4 regions of the Streptomyces sp. JLBT605 genome follow, and region 4 is predicted to be linked to each of the others. Evidence: riboswitches for the same ligand, from Rfam matches in the RefSeq annotation. Region 4 holds a riboswitch; each other region holds the start of a gene.
The links. Region 4 has a riboswitch for cyclic di-AMP ahead of AC4BDD_RS15755 (M23 family metallopeptidase). Riboswitches for the same ligand answer to the same signal wherever they lie in the genome.

Region 1 (2,191 bases), 510 kb from region 4:
CGTCGCCGAGAACATGCTCGCCGACACCGGGCCCGAGGGCTGGCCGCGCTGCGCGCTGAACGCCGGGCTGACCGAGGACGGCCAGGCACCCGATGTGAACCCCGGCAGGACCGAGTCCCCGGCGCCCGAGCCGAGCGAGAAGCCCACCGACGGGCCGACCGGCACGCCCGACGACGACAGCTCCGGATCCTCCAAGTCCCGCGACGGGGCGGACGGATCCCGCGACTCCGACGACTCCGCTGACTCCGATGACGCCCGCAAGCCCGGGGACGACGAGCGGAACACCCCGTCCTCCGGCTCCGATGCCAAGCCCGGCAAGGACGGCGACGGCTCCGGCGAGGACGGCGCGAAGCCGGACCCGGACCCGTCCGGCGACAAGGGCGGCGAGCACGGCGAGCCCGGCAAGGGCGACGAGGACGGCAAGACCGGCGACTCCGGCCACGGCACGGACCAGGACCAGGGCAAGGGCGAGCACTCCACCCCGGCTCCCGGCAGCGGCAAGCACCGGGGCCCGTCCGACGACCGGACCGAGAAGGACGGCGACCGGCCCGCCGGACGGCACGCCTCGCGCGGCGAGGGTCGCCAGACCCCGGTGGAGCACGGCCCGGCCGACTACACCGTGCGCCCCGGTGACAACCTGTCAGCCATCGCCGAGGAGCATGAGGTCGCCGGCGGCTGGCCCGCCCTCTACGAAGCCAACGAGAGCGTCATCGGAGACGACCCGGACCTGATCCTGCCCGGCCAGGAGCTCGTCCTGGACGGCGAAAAGTGAGACATGAGTCTCTTCGCACCGCGGGGCGTGTCTGGCATGTCCGGCCTGAGTGGATCACGTCTGACCTGCACGGATAGCTATTCCTTGAGCGCAAACACGGCTGAGTCTCCGTAACTGTCGGGGTTTGAGCTCTCCGGGCGGCTGTGCTTACGGTCGTGACCGCTCGCCACCGCGGGCACCGCCGACCGGCACGCCGAGTCCTGCCACCGGCCGGGGGGTTGTCGACGCGCAAGCGCCGAAGGCAGGAGCGGGGGACCCAGGATTTGCGCCGGTCCGACCGGCTAGGGGTGAAGCCGGGTGCTTGAGAAAAAAGCACCCGGCCGGGCCAGCTCACACGCCCGAACCCGACAGCTCACCTCGTAGGCGTCGGTGAGGAAACGAACCAACCATGCTCAAGTCCAAGGGCAAGCATCGTCGTCCGTCCAAGGCCGCTCGGATCGCCACCCTCGCCGGTGTCACCGGCGCCGCGATCGCCGCTCCGCTGATGGCCGCCACCGGCGCCTCCGCCGCGACCACCGACCAGTGGGACCAGGTCGCCCAGTGCGAGTCCGGCGGCAACTGGTCGATCAACACCGGCAACGGTTACTACGGCGGCCTGCAGTTCTCGGCCTCGACCTGGGCCGCGTACGGCGGTACCGCGTTCGCCCCGACCGCCGACAAGGCCACCAAGGACCAGCAGATCCAGATAGCCCAGAAGGTCCTGGCCAGCCAGGGCAAGGGCGCCTGGCCGCATTGCGGGGTCAACCTGACCCAGGGCGGCTCCCCGGCCCCGCAGACCCAGCCGCAGCAGCAGAGCAAGCCGCAGGCGCAGCCGAAGCCGCAGGCCCAGCCGCAGCAGCAGCAGAGCAAGCCGCAGGCCCAGCCCGCGCCGCAGCCGCGCGCCGAGCGCGCCGAGTCCGCGCCGGCCAACCGGTCCGAGCACCGCACCGTGCGCCAGGGCGACGGCGAGTACACCGTCAAGGCGGGCGACACCCTCTCCACCATCGCCGCCGCACAGCACGTCCAGGGCGGCTGGCAGCAGCTGTACAAGCTGAACGACGACATCGTCGACGACGCCGATCTGATCTACCCCGGTCAGCACCTCGACCTGCGCTGACCTGCTCCGCACATCTCCGGACGGGCCGGCCGCGACCCTATGCGGCTCCGCCGCGTGGCCGGCCCGTCCGGAGGCCGGGGCCCGGGGCCCGCGGCGGAGCCCCGGCGCGGCAAGCCGCGCCCGCCGTCTCGTTCGGCGGGCGCAGCGCGAGCGCAGCCCGCTTCGCCGGTTAGGCTCATGCTGCAGACGCAGACCCACACGAAGGAGATCCTCGTGCCGTCCATCGACGTCGTCGTAGCTCGCGAGATCCTCGACTCGCGAGGCAACCCCACGGTCGAGGTCGAGGTCGGCCTCGACGACGGCAGCACTGGCCGTGCTGCCGT
Region 2 (2,191 bases), 2.2 Mb from region 4:
CCCGGCGCGGTGCAGACCCAGCTGCTCATCGGCCGGATCGGTGCCGACCGGCACGACCGGGTCTGGCCCGCCCAGGTGCTCGGCACCTACTGCCTCGGCGGCACCCTCACCTCCCGGCTCGACCGGGTGCTGCGCGAGGAGAAGGGCTACACCTACGGGGTGCGCGCCTTCGGGCAGGTGCTGATGTCGGTGCCGGACGGCGCCCCCGGCCCCGGCGGCTCCGGCTCCGCGCCCACCGGTGTCGCGATGCTCGCCATCAGCGGCTCGGTGGCCACCGAGGTGACCGGGCCCGCGCTGGAGGACACCTGGAAGGTGCTGCGCACCCTCGCGGAGGAGGGGCTGACCGACGACGAGCGTGATGTCGCGGTGCAGAACCTGGTCGGCGTCGCCCCGCTCCGCTACGAGACCGCGGCGGCCGTCGCGGGCACTCTGGCGGACCAGGTCGAGCAGCACCTGCCGGACGACTTCCAGGCCCATCTGTACGCCCGGCTCGCCGAGACCGGGACGGTCGAGGCGACGGCCGCCGCGGTGAACGCCTTCCCCGTCGACCGGCTCGTCACCGTGCTCGTCGGTGACGCCTCGGTCATCGAGGAGCCGGTCCGCGCCCTGGGCATCGGCGAGGTGAAGGTGGTCACCGGCTGACCCACGGCCACCGGCTGAGAGGCCGTCAGCGGCCGGGCGGAGACGCTCACCGGCTGACGACGGCTCAGCGGAGCGAGGACACACAGGACTCCGGCGTCGCACGAGACGCCGGAGTCCTGCGTTATCCGCCTGCGGTGTCCGGTTTGTCGTGGAGGCGGTATGTCTGCCCTGTGGCGAGGGCAACAAAATGCCGGATCTGTTTGGCGATCAAAAGATCAGCCGTCTAGCGTCGGGTCGGCTGTTCGTCGGATTGCGTCGCACCCGCGGCCCGGGCAGCCATCGCCGAGTCCCGCAAGGGAGCCGGGGACCCGCCCTCTTCGGAGGGACTTCCCCTGGGGTGAATCGGGCGCCTCCGCGAGGAGGGGTCCGTAGGAGACCTTCCTGCTCCGAACCCGTCAGCTAACCCGGTAGGCGAGAAGGAAGGAAAGGAGTACGCCACCCCATGGCGTTCACCCGTCCCACCGGGAAGCACCGCCGCCCCCGGCGCTCCGCCATGCGCACCGGCACGAACATCGCCGGCATGGCCACCCTGGCCGCCTCCGGCGTCGTCGCCAGTCTCGCCTCCCCGGCGCTCGCCGCCGGCGGCGACTCCCCGAGCTTCGAGGACACCGGTCTGAACCAGGCGATCGTCGTCGGCGACGACCTCGCCCAGGAGATCGGCGCCCAGGCGCACAGCCAGGAGCGCGCAGCCGAGGAGGACGCGGCCAAGGCGGAGGCCGAGGACACGGCGCGCCGGGAGGCCGTCCGCCAGGCCGCCGAGACCAAGCGCAAGGCCGAGGCCGCTGAGAAGAAGGCCAAGGCGGAGCGGGCGGCCAAGGAGCGGGCCGCGCGGGAGGCCGAGCGCAAGCGGCTGAACACCTTCGTGGCGCCCATAACCGGCTCCTACGTCTCCACCCAGTACCACGCCTCCAGCGGGCTGTGGAGCTCCGGCAGCCACACCGGTGTCGACTTCCACGCCGCGTCCGGCACCACGGTGCACGCGGTGGGCTCCGGGACCGTAGTCGAAGCAGGCTGGGGCGGCGCGTACGGCAACAACATCGTGATCAAGATGAATGACGGCACGTACACCCAGTACGGCCACCTGTCGTCGCTCAATGTCTCGGTCGGCCAGACGGTGACCCCGGGCCAGCAGATCGGCCTGTCGGGCAACACCGGCAACACCACCGGCCCGCACCTGCACTTCGAAGCGCGGACCAGCCCGGAGTACGGCTCGGACATCGACCCGGTCGCCTACCTCCGCTCGCACGGGGTCAACATCTGACGCCCCCGGACCATCGCGCACAGGCCCCGGCCACTCGGCCGGGGCCTGTCGTATGTCCCGCCGGGCCTGCCGCAAGGTGGCGCCGGGGCGGCCGCGTGTGCCGCCGGGACGGCCGGAGGGCGCCGCGACTGCCGCGCAATCCCGCTTGGCCAAAAATTATCCATGAAATCCCGCCGCTCGTCGGAAATTCGAGCTCTGTGGAATAGAGTTCGGTGAACGCGCGTCGATCGACTGCGTTTCGCAGAGATTAAGGCGGAGGTTCACACCATGCGGGACCGGAAGTGAGCG
Region 3 (2,191 bases), 1.7 Mb from region 4:
GGAGCCGTGTGCGCAGGTTCGAATCCTGCCGGGGGCACCTCGTAGTAGGTGCCACAAGACCCCGCCGTCAGCGGAAACGCTGATCGCGGGGTCTTTGCGTATGTGCGCGGCGAGCCGGTGCGCCGAGGAGCCTTCCATCCCTTCCGGCCGGCTGTCGTTCGATGGCTGTCACACTCCGCCGCCGCGATACGTCATGGCGGTGAGGAGGGCATGACCCCTTGGTGTCGGGCCGGGGGTCGGCGGACGCTGGTCGGCGTCGTCGTCGCATGCGCGGGTCCGGATCCCCCGACCGGTTTCGCGGTCACATGGGTCGACGCCGACCAGTTTGTCCCGGTTCAAGGGGAACAGACGGGCCGTCAGGTGGCGGCCCACTCATCGAAGGGCCGAGGGCTTTGGGGTGGGTATGCGGGAGTTTGTCCGGGGCTCGATCACCCGGCACTCTCCAACTCATTGCCCAAATCGGACTTTTGGCACCTCATGCGCTTATGGCGGGCGCTGGTGACCGAGGTCACGGAATACCGAGTAAACCTGTGGCGGGTCGTGGCACCCCGGACACATTCCGTCAGTTTCGTCACGGGGCGCTTTTCCCTGGCGGCGGTCTGCAAGATCTCCATTTCGTTGCGGAAGAGATCCGGAGCGCAGCGTGACATAAAGCAGCGGTAATTTCCGGAATTGATCTGCGATGGATCTTCTGCCCATGTCACGCAGCTTGTGGCGGGGAAATTCTTCTGATTACGGTGGCGCCCGCTCCCACAGCAATCACTGCTCAGGGGCCCGAAGCCGGAGCGCCTAATCCTGCCGCCGGCGGAGGAGTAACCACGACGCATCACGGCGGGAGCGGGGGAACCAGGTAAGTGCCGAACCGCGCTTCAGTGCGGCCGGCTTGGGGTGAAGACGCGTTTGCGGCGTGCAGGTTGCCGCTCGTCACGCGGCCGGGCAACTCCAGCCCGAACCCGACAGCTCACCTCGCAGGCGTAGGAGAGGAAAACCCCTATGTCTGCACGCGGACGCCATCGTCGCTATAACCCGGGCCGAATTGCCAAGGTTTCCCTCGCACTTGCCGCGGGTGGCGCCGGTGTGGCCCTTCCGTTCGTCGGTGCCACCTCGGCGAACGCCGCCTCCGTCGACACCTGGGACAAGGTCGCGGAGTGCGAGAGCACCAACAACTGGAGCATCAACACCGGCAACGGTTTCTACGGTGGCCTGCAGTTCACGCAGTCCACCTGGGAGGCCTTCGGCGGCCTGGACTACGCGCCGCGCGCCGACCTGGCCACCAAGGACCAGCAGATCGCGATCGCCGAGAAGGTTCTCGCCGAGCAGGGCCCGGGTGCCTGGCCGGTGTGCTCGGTGAAGGCCGGTCTCGCCCAGGGCGGCCCCGCCCCCCTCATCGCCCCGGACGGCGCGAAGCAGGAGGCGGCCCCCGCCCCGGCGAAGCCCGCCGCCCCGGCCCCGGTGGCCGCGCCCAAGGCCGGTCCGAAGCACGCGAAGCCCGCCGCGCCGGCGCAGGAGAGCGCGTACACCGTGGTCAGCGGTGACAGCCTCTCCAAGATCGCCACCGCCCACGACGTGGACGGCGGCTGGGAGGCCGTGTACGAGGCCAACCGCGAGGTCGTCGGGGACGACCCGAACCTGATCTTCCCGGGCCAGCGGCTGTCGCTGAACGGCCAGGGTCCCAAGCACGCGGCTCCCAAGCACGCCGCGCCGCGGCACGCGGCCCCCAAGCAGGAGGCCCCGAAGCCCGCCGCGCCGGCGCAGACCGCGACCCCCTCCACCTCCGGCTTCACCGCCCCGGTGAACGCGCCCATGGGCACCCCGTACCACCAGGCCGGTAGCGCCTGGTCCAGCGGCTACCACACCGGCGTCGACTTCCCGGTCCCGACCGGCACCAGCATCAAGGCCATCGGTGCGGGCGAGGTCGTCTCCGCCGGCTGGGGAGGCGCCTACGGCAACCAGGTCGTCATCCGGCACGCCGACGGCAAGTACAGCCAGTACGCGCACCTGTCCTCGCTGACCGTCTCGGCCGGCCAGACCGTGACCGGCGGCCAGCAGATCGGCCTCTCCGGCACCACCGGAAACAGCAGCGGCCCGCACCTGCACTTCGAGGTCCGCACCAGCCCGGACTACGGCTCGGACATCGACCCGCTGGCGTACCTGCGCGCCCACGGCGTCAGCATCTGAGCACCGGCACGCG
Region 4 (2,191 bases):
GGGGTGGGAGTGGGGGTGGGGGGTGGCGGATCAGGGGTTCGGGCGGCTCAGGGGTTCTGGCCGTGCTCGCGCAGCCAGCCCATCGGGTCGATGGGGGCCCCGCCGCCCGGACGGACCTCCAAGTGGAGGTGCGGGCCGGTGACGTTGCCGGTGGCGCCGACGCGGCCGATGACCTCGCCGGTGGTCACCGAGCCGGACGTCTGGACCATCGACGACAGGTGGCAGTACCAGATCTCGGTGCCGTCCTCGAGCGTGAGCACGATGCGGTAGCCGTAGGAACCGGCCCAGCCGGCTTCGGTGATCGTGCCGCCGTGCACCGCCTTGACCGGCGTACCGGTCGGGGCGGCGAAGTCCTGGCCGGTGTGGTCGGCGGACCACATGTCGCCGGCCTCACCGAAGGACGAGGTGAGGGTGTAGGAGGCGAGCGGGAGGGTGTAGGACGCGGCCAGCTTGGCGAGGCGCTCGGCCTCGGCCTTCCGCCGGGCCTCCTCCGCCGCCTTCCGCTTGGCCTCCGCCGCGGCCTCCCGCTTGGCCTCGGCCTCCGCGGCCTGCTTCTTGACCTCCGCGGCCTTCTTCGCCGCGGCCTGCTTGACGGCGGCCTCGGCCGCGGCCGTCTCCGCCGCCTCCCGCTCGGCCGCGTCAGCGCCGATCTGCTGCTGCTCGGCCTGCCGCATGATGCGGGCGCGCAGTGCCTCGGCCGGGTCGGTGAAGCCCTGCGCCCTGTCCTGGGCGGTGAGCCCGGCCTGGGAGATGGGGTGGGCGGAGCCCTGGGAGCTTGCGGTGGAGCCGGATGAGTCGTCGGATATCAGCGGGCCGATGCCGGGCAGGTCCTCGGCGTCGGGCAGGGCGTCCTGCGCCTCGTCCATCAGGTGCGCGACATCCGGCATGGATATCGGAGCCTGGGGCCGGTCCTTGGCGGTCGCCATGCCACCCGCGCCGACCGCCGCGATGACACCGACACCGAGCACCGCGCCGCTGCGCGCCATGCTGCCGCCGCGCTGCTTGACGACCCGGTGCCGGCCGCGGACGGGGGCGATGGACTCGGCGGTCGGGTTCCACTCCTCGTACGGCTCGTCGTCGTACGGCGCTGCCCCGGGACCGGGGCCGATGGCCGGCAGCGTGGCAGTGGCGGTGGTGGCCGTGGCGGCCGGCGCGGCGGAGGCGTCGGTTCCGGTGGCGTCGGGGCCGGAGTCGTGGCCGAGCGGGAAGCCGGCGGGGCCGTGCGGTGCCTCGTCGAGGGCAGACCTGTTGGACGCCACGGGGGCGTACTCCTTTCCTTCCTTCTCGCCTACCGGGTTAGCTGACGGGTTCGGAGCAGGAAGGTCTCCTACGGGCCAGGTTCGGCCCGATTCACCCCAAGGTTGGTGGTTCCCCGGTTCCCTTGGTGCTGCTGGTGGTGCAGTGTGCGTGCGGGATTCGGCGACGGCGCACGGTGCCGCCTCTGCGACGGCTGTGACGACCGCGCTGCGTTATCGAACGTTAATAGACGGCGCGACGCTATTCCAAGCTGTTCTCCGGAATCCACGGAGCTTTGACGCTCACCTATCGGGATGTTCTCGGGCAGCCCGGGGCGAATTGACGCCATGAGAGATACGCGGCTGAAACGGCCAGGAGCTGATCGTGCGTCAATCGTTATGCGGAGGGTGGCGGCCGGACACGCACGGTGACGGCCTTCGCCGGGAAGACGGCCCCGGGAAGACGGCCCCAGAAAGGCGGGCCCCGGCGGACGATCCGGCCGGGGCCCGAGCCCGCGACGCGACGGCGGGCATCAGCAGACAGCGGGCATCAGCGGAGTGACGGGTATCAGCAGACGGCGGGCGCCAGCAGGTGACGGCGGGCGTCAGCAGACAGTGCCATCAGCAGGTGACGGCGGGCGTCAGCGCGTCACGGCTCAGAGCTCGACGCCGAGGGCGCGCGCCCGGCGGTCCGCCGCCAGCTCGGCGGCGGCCTCGTCGAGGTAGACCTCGCACACCAGCCGCCCGTCACTGGTGAGGTTGTGCTCCAGCTCCCAGAGGCTGATCTCGTCCCCACCCGCGAGCAGGAAGGCGTGCTCGTAGAAGCGGCACCAGGTCGCGTCCGGGCCGGCGGTGCGGCGGCGCGGCTTGGGGGCGAGCGCGATGTCGTGCGCGAACGCGTTCTCCAGCAGCCGCTCGACCTCCTCCCCCGGCCGGTCGTCGTTCTCCGCGCGGCG

Region 1: another riboswitch for cyclic di-AMP. It lies ahead of AC4BDD_RS18005 (transglycosylase family protein); the one in region 4 lies ahead of AC4BDD_RS15755 (M23 family metallopeptidase).
Region 2: another riboswitch for cyclic di-AMP. It lies ahead of AC4BDD_RS06580 (M23 family metallopeptidase); the one in region 4 lies ahead of AC4BDD_RS15755 (M23 family metallopeptidase).
Region 3: another riboswitch for cyclic di-AMP. It lies ahead of AC4BDD_RS08625 (transglycosylase family protein); the one in region 4 lies ahead of AC4BDD_RS15755 (M23 family metallopeptidase).

The regions. Positions count from the first base shown of each region.
Region 1 is NZ_CM177087.1:4,141,274-4,143,464, forward strand. Features, by position in the region: gene AC4BDD_RS18000 (transglycosylase family protein) at 1-772, shown strand, start outside; cyclic di-AMP (ydaO/yuaA leader) riboswitch at 996-1,153, shown strand; gene AC4BDD_RS18005 (transglycosylase family protein) at 1,161-1,868, shown strand; gene eno (phosphopyruvate hydratase) at 2,082-2,191, shown strand, end outside.
Region 2 is NZ_CM177087.1:1,433,986-1,436,176, reverse strand. Features, by position in the region: gene AC4BDD_RS06585 (M16 family metallopeptidase) at 1-642, shown strand, start outside; cyclic di-AMP (ydaO/yuaA leader) riboswitch at 913-1,070, shown strand; gene AC4BDD_RS06580 (M23 family metallopeptidase) at 1,085-1,903, shown strand; gene AC4BDD_RS06575 (GntR family transcriptional regulator) at 2,185-2,191, shown strand, end outside.
Region 3 is NZ_CM177087.1:1,925,795-1,927,985, forward strand. Features, by position in the region: tRNA gene AC4BDD_RS08620 (tRNA-Arg) at 1-37, shown strand, start outside; cyclic di-AMP (ydaO/yuaA leader) riboswitch at 810-990, shown strand; gene AC4BDD_RS08625 (transglycosylase family protein) at 994-2,178, shown strand.
Region 4 is NZ_CM177087.1:3,629,387-3,631,577, reverse strand. Features, by position in the region: gene AC4BDD_RS15755 (M23 family metallopeptidase) at 48-1,259, opposite strand; cyclic di-AMP (ydaO/yuaA leader) riboswitch at 1,271-1,432, opposite strand; gene AC4BDD_RS15750 (DUF6227 family protein) at 1,892-2,191, opposite strand, start outside.